DNA from 4 places in the Citrobacter sp. RHB25-C09 genome. Region 1 is predicted to be linked to each of the others. Evidence: predicted binding sites of a transcription regulator. Region 1 holds the regulator's gene; each other region holds the start of a gene.
The links. The regulator CRP, encoded in region 1, controls carbon source genes, mostly activating them, when cyclic AMP is high. The targets are predictions, from matches to a motif close to ATGTGANNNNNNTCACAT.

Region 1 (3,404 bases):
CTGCCGGTAAGTCTGGCACAGTTAAAATCCTTGCGCCGTATCCGCGAATTTGACGATCTCATCACCGCCAAAATCCACGGATTCGCCGATGCTATTGACTACTATCGTCAATGTAGCGCCATGCCATTGCTCAGTGAGATCGCCATTCCGACGCTCATTATCCATGCTAAGGACGATCCGTTTATGGACCACCACGTAATCCCAAAAGCGGAAGATTTACCGTCACAGGTGGAATATCAACTTACCAAGCATGGCGGTCACGTTGGGTTTATTAGCGGCACGTTGCGTCGGCCTGAGATGTGGCTGGAGTCGCGCATTCCCGAGTGGCTGACACCATACCTGGAGGAATAACCATGCAGATCCCCTGGCAAGACCTCTCCCCCGAAACGCTGGAAAATCTGATAGAAAGCTTTGTGTTGCGCGAAGGCACCGACTATGGTGAACATGAACGTACCCTTGAGCAAAAAGTCGCCGACGTCAAACGCCAACTCCAGTGCGGAGAAGCGGTACTGGTATGGTCTGAACTGCACGAAACGGTCAATATTATGCCGCGAAAACAGTTCCGCGAATAACTCGCCCCGTCGGCGGACGACACTATAATTACAACGAATTCATGGAGTTGTTATGTCTGCCAAACATCCGGTGATTGCAGTAACAGGATCCAGTGGCGCGGGGACCACCACCACCAGCCTCGCGTTTCGTAAAATTTTTGCCCAGTTAAATCTGCGCGCAGCCGAGGTGGAAGGCGACAGTTTTCATCGCTATACCCGTCCGGAGATGGACATGGCGATCCGCAAGGCGCGAGACGCCGGGCGGCATATCAGCTATTTTGGTCCCGAAGCCAACGACTTTGGCCTACTGGAACAAACCTTTATTGAATACGGGCAGACGGGCAAAGGCCAGTCGCGCAAGTACCTGCACACCTACGACGAAGCTGTACCGTGGAATCAGGTGCCGGGTACGTTTACCCCCTGGCAGCCTCTGCCGGAGCCCACAGATGTGCTGTTCTATGAAGGGCTACACGGCGGCGTAGTGACGCCACAGCACGAAGTCGCAAGTCATGTGGATCTGCTGGTGGGCGTAGTGCCCATCGTTAACCTGGAGTGGATCCAAAAATTAATCCGCGACACGGGTGAACGCGGTCATTCCCGCGAAGCAGTGATGGACTCCGTGGTCCGGTCCATGGATGACTATATCAATTACATCACCCCACAGTTTTCCCGCACGCATATTAACTTCCAGCGCGTCCCTACGGTAGATACTTCCAACCCGTTCGCGGCGAGAGGTATTCCGTCACTGGATGAAAGCTTTGTCGTGATTCATTTTCGTAATCTTGAGGGGATCGATTTCCCCTGGCTGTTGGCGATGCTGCAGGGCTCATTCATTTCGCATATCAATACATTAGTGGTGCCGGGCGGCAAGATGGGGCTGGCAATGGAACTGATTATGCTGCCGCTGGTACAGCGACTGATGGAAGGCAAAAAAATCGAGTAAAGTGAGGTTTGCCGGATGGCGGCTACGCCTTATCCGGCCTACAAAACGACGCCTGCTGTAGGCCTGATAAGCGCAGCGCCATCAGGCACTGACCATTACGCCGCAATCACTTCATACGAATGGGTAATGTTGACGGCTTTTTCCAGCATCAGCGCCACAGAACAATACTTCTCCGCAGAGAGATCCACCGCACGTGCGACGGCGGCATCTTTCAGCTCATTGCCGGTCACAATAAAGTGCAGATTAATATGGGTGAACAGGCGTGGTGCTTCTTCACGACGTTCAGACGTCAGTTTGACTTCACAGTTGGTCACATCCTGACGGCCTTTCTGCAGGATAGAAACGACATCAATCGCGCTACATCCCCCCGCCGCCATCAGCACCATTTCCATCGGACTGGGGGCTTTGTCACCTGAATTACCGTCCATCAAAATCTGGTGCCCGGAAGCGGACTCCCCAAGGAAGGTTAAACCCTCAACCCATTTAACACGCGCTTGCATAATTTTTAACTCCAGTGCGTTAATTTTCCTTACAGATTACGCGCACATAACAATTCTCGCAACGGAAGGCGACCTGCGTCATGCTGAAGCGAGACACCAGGAGACACACGGCTAAAGCTATGCTAAAACAGTCAGGATGCTACAGTAATATATTGACGTACCACATGTATGCAGAGGACATCAATTTACAGGCTGAAGTTCGTTTTTGTCGGCCTCTTCCCAGGATTCGGGAAGCATTTTTTTGCAAACCCAGAGCAGCGACTTTTTCTGACTCTGGAGACAGCTTATAACAGAGGATAATCGCGCATGGTGCTTGGCAAACCGCAAACAGACCCGACTCTCGAATGGTTCTTGTCTCATTGCCACATTCATAAGTACCCGTCGAAGAGCACGCTGATTCACCAGGGTGAAAAAGCGGAAACGTTGTACTACATCGTTAAAGGCTCAGTGGCTGTGTTGATTAAAGATGAGGAAGGGAAAGAAATGATCCTTTCTTATCTGAATCAGGGTGATTTTATTGGCGAATTGGGCCTGTTTGAAGAAGGCCAGGAACGTAGCGCATGGGTACGTGCTAAAACAGCATGTGAAGTGGCTGAGATTTCCTACAAAAAATTCCGCCAGTTGATTCAGGTAAACCCGGATATTCTGATGCGCCTGTCTTCTCAGATGGCTCGTCGTCTGCAAGTTACATCTGAAAAAGTCGGTAACCTGGCTTTCCTCGACGTAACCGGTCGTATCGCCCAGACTCTGCTGAACCTGGCGAAACAACCAGATGCGATGACTCACCCGGATGGCATGCAGATCAAAATCACTCGCCAGGAGATTGGTCAAATCGTTGGCTGCTCTCGTGAAACCGTTGGTCGTATCCTGAAAATGCTGGAAGATCAGAATCTGATCTCCGCACACGGTAAGACTATCGTCGTTTACGGTACACGTTAATTCCGTCGAAACGGTGCGTTACTGTGTAGCGCGCCGTTTTTTGTTTTACCCATGTGGCGCAGACTGATTTATCACCCGGAGATCAACTACGCACTACGCCAAACGTTGGTGTTGTGTTTACCTGTGGGCATCGGGCTGTTCATTGGTCAGTTACATCTGGGCTTACTCTTTGCTCTCGTCCCCGCCTGCTGCAATATCGCCGGGCTCGACACTCCACATAAGCGCTTCTTCAAACGTCTGATCATTGGCGCATCGCTGTTTGCCGGATGCAGTCTGGTGATGCAACTGCTGTTGTTTCAGGACGTCCCCCTGCCGTTGATCCTGACCGGGCTAACGCTGACTCTCGGCGTCACGGCAGAGTTAAGCGCGCTCCACGCCAGGCTGCTTCCGGCGTCGCTGATCGCCGCGATTTTCACGCTGAGTCTGGCCGGGAATATGCCGGTCTGGGAACCACTGCTCATCTATGCCCTG
Region 2 (3,404 bases), 780 kb from region 1:
TTCGACGCCTTCGGCAATGGTTTTCAGACGCAGACTTTGCGCCATCTCGATAATATGTTCCGCAATTAAATGGCTGGTACTGTTCGTCGTCAGGGTATCGATAAAGGATTTGTCGATCTTGAGAATGTCGACGTTCAGTGAGTAAAGGTTATACAAGTTTGAATACCCGGTACCGAAATCATCGATCGCCACTTCATAGCCCGCCAGACGAAACGCCTGAATCACTGGCGTCATTTTCGATACATCAATAAAGTCCCTTTCCGTGACTTCCACTTTAATTTGTTGCGCAAGCACACCGTGTTCACGCGCTTTTTCCGTGATCATGGCAATGAGACGTGAGCAGTGAAAGTCAGAAGCCGACAGGTTGATGGAGATATACAATTGCCGATGTAAGGCCAGAAACGCGCCCATCTCGCGGAATACCTCTTCAACCACGTAGTCTGTGATTTGCGCAATCATCCCCTCTTTTTCCGCCAGCGGAATGAACTCGGTCGGGCTCATCACCTGACCATTATCTCCCGGCCAGCGTAAGAGCGCTTCAGCCCCTACGCAATTTTCATTTTTGATATCCATGATCGGTTGATAATAGAGGCGAAGCTGGCGCTGTCTGAGTGCCCGTTGCAACATTCGATGCGGCGAATAATACCGTTGCCGTGCACGCGACCATAGCAGTAGTAGCAAAATACTGCTGACGAGGGCGAACGGGAGCATCACGACAATTTGCTGATAACGATTCTGATAAAACCGGGCCATGGCGGTAAACACAATCACGGCAATGGGACGTTTCGTGGAATGGACTATCGCGTAAAATCGGCCATTCTGCTGAAAGATGGGGAGATCTTCTCGCACCAGCGGTAATAACTCATTGACCCAGGCCTGTTCACTGACCGAGAAAAACGTGTCCGTCACCGTATCGTAAACGCCCCAGGCAAGCGTCGCGTCATCCGACATAACCTCGCTATAAGATAATGGGTTAATCACCGCGACATAGTTCCCGCGCTGCATATACGTCATTTTATAGCCGGTAAAAAAAGGCGTATCGCGATAGTAATAAAGGGAGAGGTTTGGTTTTCGCTTATAGTCTGCCGTTGGCATTATATAAGGCGTGGCTGGCAGCATTACCGTGGAGCATAAAAAACGATCGCCCTGAGCATAAATTAGCTCACTGATATACAGACGCCCGCGAATAATATTTAACATTCTTTGTTGATGTGCCGGGGTACACGTTTGTCCCTGATACTGCTCAGCCGCATCGAGGGCTAAATCCGCCTGAAGAATGACCAGTTCTGTTTTATCTAACGCTAACTGCGCAAAGGTACGCAATTGGTTACTGGTTTCCGAGACGGCCCGCAGGTGGGCAAACCATAGCGCCAGCATCACGGAGAACAAAACCACCATGATGACCCCAAGGAACCTCAGCAACTTGCGTCGTGCCCGATGATTCATCTCAGCTAATATCCCTGCATATAATGTGCCCGTTATCATCAAGGCCGGTACTCAATCACACTGGCGATTACGTTGCATTAATCTATCAATATTAGCAACAGACTTTTGTATGCGTTAGTCCGATATTGCAGGATGGTGATAATATTCGACCGTAATGAAAACCTGAAGTGGTGATAATTTTATATTTCGGATATGACTCTATCCGAAAGGGGTAGATATTTTTGAAAATTCGTTGCCTCTTTCTCAAATCAAAATTACGTTTACTCTTTTTGCCTTTCCCATACTGGTAGAAGAAAAATACATTTTCAGTCAGTAAATCCACTGGCGAATAAGCATACAAATGTGATAAAGTTCACAAAAATCAATGAAAGAGAAACAGTGTTTCATTGAACGTCGAACTGAATGCCTGCCGATAGCCAGAGTGAACCACGCATACCGTGAAATGCCGCGCTGTCCAGGGCACCTGCTATTCTCAGAGGAAATCTTGCATGGCAACCATCACCACTAGTGTGGTTCTTCTCCGCTGGCCCCTGCTGAGCGCTGTGCTCATGTTTTTAGCCAGCACGCTCAATATTCGCTTTCGCAAATCTGACTATATTGGTCTGGCCGTAATCAGCAGCGCTCTGGGCCTGGTTGCCGCCTGCTGGTTTGCAACGGGTTTACTGGGGATCACGATGATGGACGTTTCCGCCATCTGGAAAAACATCGAATCTGTGATGGTAGAAGTGATGAGTCAAACCCCGCCGGAATGGCCGATGGTATTGACGTAAAAAAGGCCTCCATAATGGAGGCCTTTTTTATAATGCGTTAGTTCACATGCATAGCATCAGAACGGAATATCGTCATCAAAGTCCATTGGCGGTTCGTTGGACGGTGCTGCCGGAGCAGACTGCTGCGGACGAGACTGAGCGCCGCCGCTGAACTGGTTACCGCCCTGCGGCTGCTGCGGCTGACCCCAGCCACCCTGCTGCTGTTGACCACCCGCTGCCGGCGCGCCGCCACCCTGACGGCCACCCAGCATCTGCATGGTGCCGCCAACGTTTACCACGACTTCGGTGGTGTATTTCTCAACGCCGGACTGATCGGTCCATTTGCGCGTACGCAGCTGACCTTCAATGTAGACCTGAGAACCTTTACGCAGATATTCGCTGGCAACTTCCGCCAGTTTGCCAAACAGCACAACGCGGTGCCATTCAGTCTGCTCTTTCATCTCGCCGGTCTGCTTATCACGCCAGGATTCGGAAGTAGCCAGCGTAATGTTGGCAACTGCGCCACCATTCGGCATGTAGCGTACTTCCGGGTCCTGGCCCAGATTACCCACGAGAATAACCTTATTTACGCCTCTGCTGGCCATGATCGAGTCTCCTGAAAAAACATTTCTTATAAGTGTAAACGCGCGATTGTAGCATTACCAATAGCGGTTTTACTACGTTGTGACGCGGATTCCGCGAAACAACCTCAGCCGGACATTGTTACACAAGACACTGCGTTTTGCATTCCAATACTGTATATCCATTCAGGTTATATTGTGTCATAATTAACCGTTTGTGATCGCCGGTCGCACTATGCATGCAGCCGGGCAAGTAGCGTTTAATCCGGGAAAGGTGAATGGATAAGATCGAAGTTCGGGGCGCCCGCACCCATAATCTCAAAAACATCAACCTCGTTATCCCCCGCGACAAGCTGATTGTCGTGACCGGGCTTTCGGGTTCAGGCAAATCCTCACTCGCTTTCGACACGCTGTATGCCGAAGGCCAGCGTCGTTACGTTGAATCCCTTTCCGCCTACGCGCGCCAGTTTCTGTCGCTGATGGAAAAGCCGGATGTCGACCATATTGAGGGGCTGTCACCGGCCATCTCTATTGAGCAAAAATCGACGTCCCATAACCCACGTTCGACGGTCGGTACCATTACCGAGATTCACGACTACCTGCGTCTGTTGTTTGCCCGCGTTGGCGA
Region 3 (3,404 bases), 510 kb from region 1:
CAGGCTCCACGGGAACGAACATCAGCACATAATCCAGCGTGCGTAAGCCCGGAAGCTGCTGATAATCCTTACGCCCCAATAAGCGAATGTGGTTACGCACCGACGCAATATGTTCCTGAAGCGCACTTTCACGGGTGTAATCATCTTCGGCATTAAAGTAACGTTCGTAGGCCACCAGCGTCATTTTGGCGTCGATCACCACATCTTTGCCCTGCGGCAACCGCACAATCACATCGGGCTGCATCCGCGAACGAACGTCATTTTCGAGGCTCACCTGCGTTTCGTATTCGTAACCTTCGCGCAGACCAGAAGCTTCCAGAACGCGAGTCAGCACCACCTCGCCCCAGTTGCCCTGGGTTTTGTTATCCCCTTTCAGCGCACGCGTCAGGTTAACGGCCTCCTGCGCCATTTGCGCATTAAGCTGTTGGAGATTGCGGATTTCGTGCGCCAGGGTATGACGCTCGCGCGCTTCCTGACCAAAGCTCTCCTGCACCTGGCGACGAAAGCCGTCTAACTGTTCACGTAGCGGCGTCAGCAAACCATTAAGGCTCTGCCGGTTTTGCTCATCAACCCGGCGATTACTTTGTTCAAATATCCGGTTAGCCAAGTTTTCAAATTGTTCGCTGAGGCGCTGCTCGCTGTTTATCATCTGGCGTATTTTCTCTTCCGCATGCTGCTGCGTTGCTTCCATCCGCGTTGTGACTTCACGCAGATCGGCTTCAAGGGAGGAGTTAATGCTGCGCAGATTGCGCAATTCGTTATTGAGCATTTCACACTCATCGCGCCAGTGGTCACTTTGAGCAAGCTGTTGTTTTGTCGCGCTTAATGCCGCCACCATCTCTTCGCGCTCGGCGAATTGTTCGGCTTTTTGTTGCGCATGCTGATAGCTGGCAATCAGCCAGCCAAGCGCAATGCCCACCAGTGCAATCACCGCATAAATGACGATTGAGATATCCAAAATGCCTCCCGACGCTACAACTCACCCGCACAACATAGAATTGTGCTGTATAAACGTCCAGTTTTAAAGGAATTTCCTGCGAGGCGCTACGCAAAAAATAAAGGCCGAACGTATCGGCCTTTTATCTCAGAGAGGAGGACTAGATCAGACGACGTGCCGCTTCCACCACGATTTTCACCGCATGGCTTTCGGTTTGCTTCATCGTTTCGGCGTTAGGGATCTCTTGTTGGGTACGATTAACGATAACGCCCGCAACCATCCCTGCGCGCAGACCCTGGCTTGCACACATGGTCAGCAGGGTGGCAGATTCCATTTCATAGTTCATTACGCCCATGGCCTGCCACTCTTCCATCGAACCTTTGAAACGGCTTACCACACGACCAGAGTAGGTATCGTAGCGCTCCTGGCCTGGGTAGAAGGTATCTGAAGAAGCGGTGACGCCAATATGCGTCGTCGCGCCAACGGATTTAGCGGCTTCAACCAGCGCTGTTGTACATTCGAAATCAGCTACCGCCGGGAATTCCATCGGAGCAAAATGCAGGCTCGCGCCATCCAGACGAACAGACGCTGTAGTAACCAAAACATCACCCACATTGATATGTGGCTGAATCGCCCCGGTAGTACCGATGCGCAGGAAGGTGCGAATGCCTAACTGCGCCAGTTCTTCAACCGCAATAGATGTTGACGGACCACCAATCCCGGTCGAGCAGACAATAATGGCCTTACCATCCAGTTCTGCACGCCAGGTCGTGAATTCGCGATGTGATGCCAGCTTAACCGGCTTATCCATCAGCGCGGCGATTTTTTCAACACGCTCCGGATCGCCAGGGACGATAGCCAGCGTAGCCCCTTGTAAATCGTTTTTAGTGAGGCCGAGATGAAAAACATCAGACTTAGACATATACAACTCCTCTGTGATTCGGTTTTTGTCAGAAGAAGCAAAGCGGTACTTTACCGAAGGTACTGAGATGTTTTCGTGACACTCATCACCATGACGATATTCGATTGCATTAATTTACCTTGAGATAGTGATTTAGATCACAATAAAGACCCGTCACTTTCTTTTTCTGCTTAACAATCGAACTGTCCAGGGCAGTGTGGTTTGATAAAGGCTGTCTATAGTTAACGTTGCGCTATTTTTTAAGGGTACGGAGAATACCATGACACTAACACAACAAACTGGCTTTGCACCTGCGGCCTCTCCCCTTGCCTCAACAACGGTTAATACCCCGGATGATACGATTGTCGCCGGCATGACGTCGATCCCTTCCCAGGGTGATGATATGCCAGCGTATCACGCCCGACCAAAGCAGAGCGATGGCCCGCTGCCAGTGGTCATTGTAGTGCAAGAAATTTTTGGCGTGCATGAACATATCCGCGATATTTGCCGTCGCCTGGCGCTGGAAGGGTATCTGGCTATCGCACCAGAACTCTATTTTCGCGAAGGCGATCCCAATGACTTCGCCGATATTCCGACGCTATTAAGCGGTCTGGTCGCCAAAGTGCCAGACTCTCAGGTGCTGGCCGATCTGGATCACGTCGCCAGTTGGGCCGCCCGAAACGGTGGCGATGCACATCGACTGATGATCACCGGCTTTTGCTGGGGCGGTCGGATTACCTGGCTGTATGCCGCGCATAATCCGCAATTAAAAGCAGCCGTTGCCTGGTATGGCAAGCTGGTTGGTGATAAGTCTCTGAATTCACCAAAACATCCTGTCGATGTGGCGACCGACCTGAATGCCCCGGTGTTGGGACTCTACGGTGGTCAGGATAACAGCATCACGCAGGATACTGTTGAAACCATGCGTCAGGCGCTGCGTGCCGCTAACGCCACAACGGAAATTATCGTCTACCCTGACGCCGGACACGCGTTTAATGCCGATTATCGTGCCAGCTATCACGAGGAATCTGCGAAAGACGGCTGGCAGAGAATGCTTGAATGGTTTGCCAGGTACGGTAGCAAGAAGTAAAAGGTGAAATGCCGGGCGGCGGCTTCGCCTCACCCGGCCTACATATTAACTCTGACGCAGGTTCTGCGCCGCTTGCACCATGTTCGCCAGCGCGGCGCGGGTTTCTGGCCAGCCGCGGGTTTTCAGGCCGCAATCCGGGTTTACCCACAGGCGCTGCGCCGGGATACGCTGTGCCGCTTTTTTCAGCAACGCTTCTATCCACTCCACGCTCGGAACGTTTGGCGAGTGAATGTCGTACACGCCCGGTCCAATTTCGTTCGGATAATCGAACTCTTCGAACGACTCCAGCAGTTCCATATCTGAACGCGAGGTTTCAATGGTGATGACATCCGCATCCAGTGCTGCGATGGAATCCATAATGTCGTTGAACTCGCAATAACACATATGCGTATGGATCTGCGTGTCGTCTTTCGCCACTGCCGCATTGATGCGAAAAGCCTCCACGCCCCACTGCAGGTACGCGTCCCAGTCACTGC
Region 4 (3,404 bases), 2.0 Mb from region 1:
AAGGCGTAGTCAGCCAGCGGATATTTCTGACCTGTTGCGTCGTCGGTTACCACCGCAAACGGCGTAACTTCAGAACCGGTACCGGAAGTGGTGGTGACGGCGATCATCTTCGCTTTCACGCCCATTTTCGGGAACTTGTAGATACGTTTACGGATATCCATAAAGCGCAGCGCCAGTTCTTCGAAGTGAGTTTCCGGATGTTCGTACATGACCCACATGATTTTCGCGGCATCCATCGGGGAACCACCGCCCAGCGCGATAATCACGTCTGGTTTGAAGGAGTGCGCCAGCTCTGCACCTTTACGTACAACGGTCAGGGTCGGGTCAGCTTCAACTTCAAAGAACACTTCAGTTTCAACGCCAGCCGCTTTCAACACAGAGGTGATCTGGTCGGCATAACCGTTATTGAACAGGAAGCGGTCAGTCACGATGAGCGCACGTTTGTGGCCATCAGTAATCACTTCATCCAGCGCGATTGGCAGAGAGCCACGGCGGAAGTAGATCGATTTCGGAAGTTTATGCCACAACATGTTTTCAGCTCGCTTAGCAACGGTTTTCTTGTTGATCAGGTGCTTAGGACCAACGTTTTCAGAGATGGAGTTACCACCCCAGGAACCACAACCCAGAGTCAGGGAAGGTGCGAGTTTGAAGTTGTACAGGTCACCGATACCACCCTGAGATGCCGGGGTGTTGATCAGGATACGCGCGGTTTTCATCATCTGACCGAAGTGAGCAACGCGTTCTGGCTGGTTGTCCTGATCGGTGTACAGACAAGAGGTATGACCGATACCGCCCATTGCAACCAGTTTCTCAGCTTTGTTAACCGCGTCTTCGAAATCTTTCGCGCGATACATTGCCAGGGTAGGTGACAGTTTTTCGTGAGCAAACGGCTCGCTTTCATCAACAACTGTAACTTCACCGATCAGAATCTTAGTGGTTTCAGGTACGGAGAAGCCTGCCAGTTCAGCAATTTTATAAGCTGGCTGACCAACGATAGCCGCATTCAGGGCGCCATTTTTCAGGATGATATCCTGAACTGCTTTCAGCTCTTTGCCTTGCAGCATGTAGCCGCCGTGGCTGGCGAAACGTTCACGCACAGCGTCATAAACGGAATCAACGACAACAACAGACTGTTCAGACGCACAGATAACGCCGTTATCAAAGGTCTTAGACATCAGAACAGAAGCGACAGCACGCTTGATATCAGCCGTTTCGTCGATAACTACCGGAGTGTTACCCGCGCCAACGCCGATAGCCGGTTTACCAGAGCTGTACGCTGCTTTAACCATACCAGGACCACCAGTTGCGAGAATCAGGTTAATGTCCGGATGGTGCATCAGCGCGTTAGACAGTTCTACGGAAGGCTGATCGATCCAGCCGATCAGATCTTTCGGTGCGCCCGCAGCAATTGCAGCCTGCAGCACGATATCTGCTGCTTTGTTGGTTGCGTCTTTAGCACGCGGATGCGGGGAGAAGATAATCGCGTTACGGGTCTTCAGGCTGATCAGAGATTTGAAGATCGCAGTAGAAGTCGGGTTGGTGGTAGGTACGATACCGCAAATAATGCCGATAGGTTCAGCAATAGTGATAGTCCCGAAGGTGTCGTCTTCAGAGAGGACGCCACAGGTCTTTTCATCTTTATAAGCGTTATAGATGTATTCGGAAGCAAAGTGGTTTTTAATCACTTTATCTTCGACGATACCCATGCCGGATTCGGCAACGGCCATCTTAGCGAGAGGGATTCGAGCATCTGCAGCGGCCAGAGCGGCGGCGCGGAAGATTTTATCAACTTGTTCTTGAGTGAAACTGGCATATTCACGCTGGGCTTTTTTTACGCGCTCTACGAGTGCGTTAAGTTCAGCGACATTAGTAACAGCCATAATGCTCTCCTGATAATGTTAAACTTTTTTAGTAAATCATCTGCTCGCTTCGAGAGTATAGACTTTACAGTGTCTGTTTGTGTGACTCTCTAAAAATCAATCACTTACTTAACGTCCAGTTTGCTCTGATTTACTAAAAGAGCTTATGCGTTTTCGTCATTTAACTCTAACGCGTTACTTCCAGGTGGCGTAAGCAAGGTTACTCACTTCTGAGTAGTAATTATGTGATCTGGATCAAGATTAAGCAAAGCTGACACCTTTCAGCAGGCCATTTTAGCCATTAACGCTAAGTGTTGATGAATTGTAGTAATGAATGGAATAAAAGTTAACATAGGTAAAATAAATAAGTAACAGAAAATAAAGATGTCTTTTTCGCGCGTCAGCAGGTGAAATGTGCTATGAAAAGGCGTATCTTCGGCACGGTTTTACCCTGTACTTGTAGAGTGTCCGATTGACGGCTTTTGGCCCGTTCTGGCGCGGCGGCAACGCAACTGCACGACACAGGGTACTTTGTCACTGATAACTTTATTTCTATACGGCTAACGCTTCGGAGCTAACCGTGATTCAGACGCTGTTTGATTTTCCTGTTTACTTCAAGTTTTTCATCGGGTTATTTGCGTTGGTTAACCCGGTAGGGATTATTCCCGTTTTTATCAGCATGACCAGTTACCAGACGGCCGTGGCGCGTAATAAAACCAACCTGACCGCCAACCTCTCTGTCGCGATTATTTTGTGGACCTCATTATTTCTGGGCGATGGAATTCTGCAACTGTTCGGCATTTCTATCGACTCGTTCAGGATCGCGGGGGGCATCCTTGTGGTGACCATCGCAATGTCAATGATCAGCGGTAAGCTGGGTGAAGATAAGCAGAATAAACAGGAAAAATCAGAAACCGCAATCCGCGAAAGCGTCGGCGTTGTTCCGCTAGCTCTGCCACTAATGGCTGGGCCGGGTGCCATTAGCTCGACGATTGTCTGGGGAACGCGTTACCACAGCGTGATGTATTTGTTCGGGTTCTTTGTGGCAATCGCCATTTTTGCCCTCTGTTGTTGGGGGTTATTCCGTATGGCGCCGTGGTTGGTTCGCGTATTAGGACAAACGGGCATTAACGTGATCACCCGTATAATGGGTCTTCTGTTAATGGCGCTGGGTATTGAATTTATCGTAACGGGTATTAAAGCGATATTCCCTGGGCTTTTGAATTAATTCACTTTCATATGAAACGGAACCGTCATGGTTCCGTTTGTCTATTATTCATTGTCACCATCCTCACTTTTAGCCTTCTTAGCGTGAAATCGCTAAAACCCTACACTTCTTAAGCAAAATAAAAAATATTGATTTTATTGGTATTTATTAATGTACGTATGCTTTCTGAGCAGTCCTGTCATGTTATTTATCACACATCATTATCCGGGACTTGCTCAAGGTTTGGCGAAATGATATTAGTTAATTCAATGTCATTATAGATGAATGTGCTAAATAATAATCAATTGTTAAATTTTCATAGTCTATAGCGGTTGAGA

Region 2: the regulator CRP is predicted to act here: its motif matches at 1,787-1,804, upstream of HVY19_RS18880 (YjcB family protein).
Region 3: the regulator CRP is predicted to act here: its motif matches at 1,985-2,002, upstream of udp (uridine phosphorylase).
Region 4: the regulator CRP is predicted to act here: its motif matches at 2,103-2,120, upstream of adhE (bifunctional acetaldehyde-CoA/alcohol dehydrogenase).

Annotation. Positions count from the first base shown of each region.
Region 1 is NZ_CP057483.1:382,343-385,746, reverse strand. Features, by position in the region: gene HVY19_RS01725 (hydrolase) at 1-351, shown strand, start outside; gene HVY19_RS01720 (YheU family protein) at 354-572, shown strand; gene HVY19_RS01715 (phosphoribulokinase) at 625-1,494, shown strand; gene HVY19_RS01710 (OsmC family protein) at 1,590-1,994, opposite strand; gene crp (cAMP-activated global transcriptional regulator CRP) at 2,301-2,933, shown strand; gene HVY19_RS01700 (YccS/YhfK family putative transporter) at 2,985-3,404, shown strand, end outside.
Region 2 is NZ_CP057483.1:3,987,505-3,990,908, forward strand. Features, by position in the region: gene HVY19_RS18875 (EAL domain-containing protein) at 1-1,446, opposite strand, end outside; gene HVY19_RS18880 (YjcB family protein) at 1,935-2,216, shown strand; gene ssb1 (single-stranded DNA-binding protein SSB1) at 2,273-2,800, opposite strand; gene uvrA (excinuclease ABC subunit UvrA) at 3,055-3,404, shown strand, end outside.
Region 3 is NZ_CP057483.1:4,255,950-4,259,353, forward strand. Features, by position in the region: gene rmuC (DNA recombination protein RmuC) at 1-958, opposite strand, end outside; gene udp (uridine phosphorylase) at 1,098-1,859, opposite strand; gene HVY19_RS20090 (dienelactone hydrolase family protein) at 2,119-2,928, shown strand; gene metE (5-methyltetrahydropteroyltriglutamate--homocysteine S-methyltransferase) at 2,974-3,404, opposite strand, start outside.
Region 4 is NZ_CP057483.1:2,343,442-2,346,845, reverse strand. Features, by position in the region: gene adhE (bifunctional acetaldehyde-CoA/alcohol dehydrogenase) at 1-1,880, opposite strand, end outside; gene ychE (NAAT family transporter YchE) at 2,440-3,087, shown strand.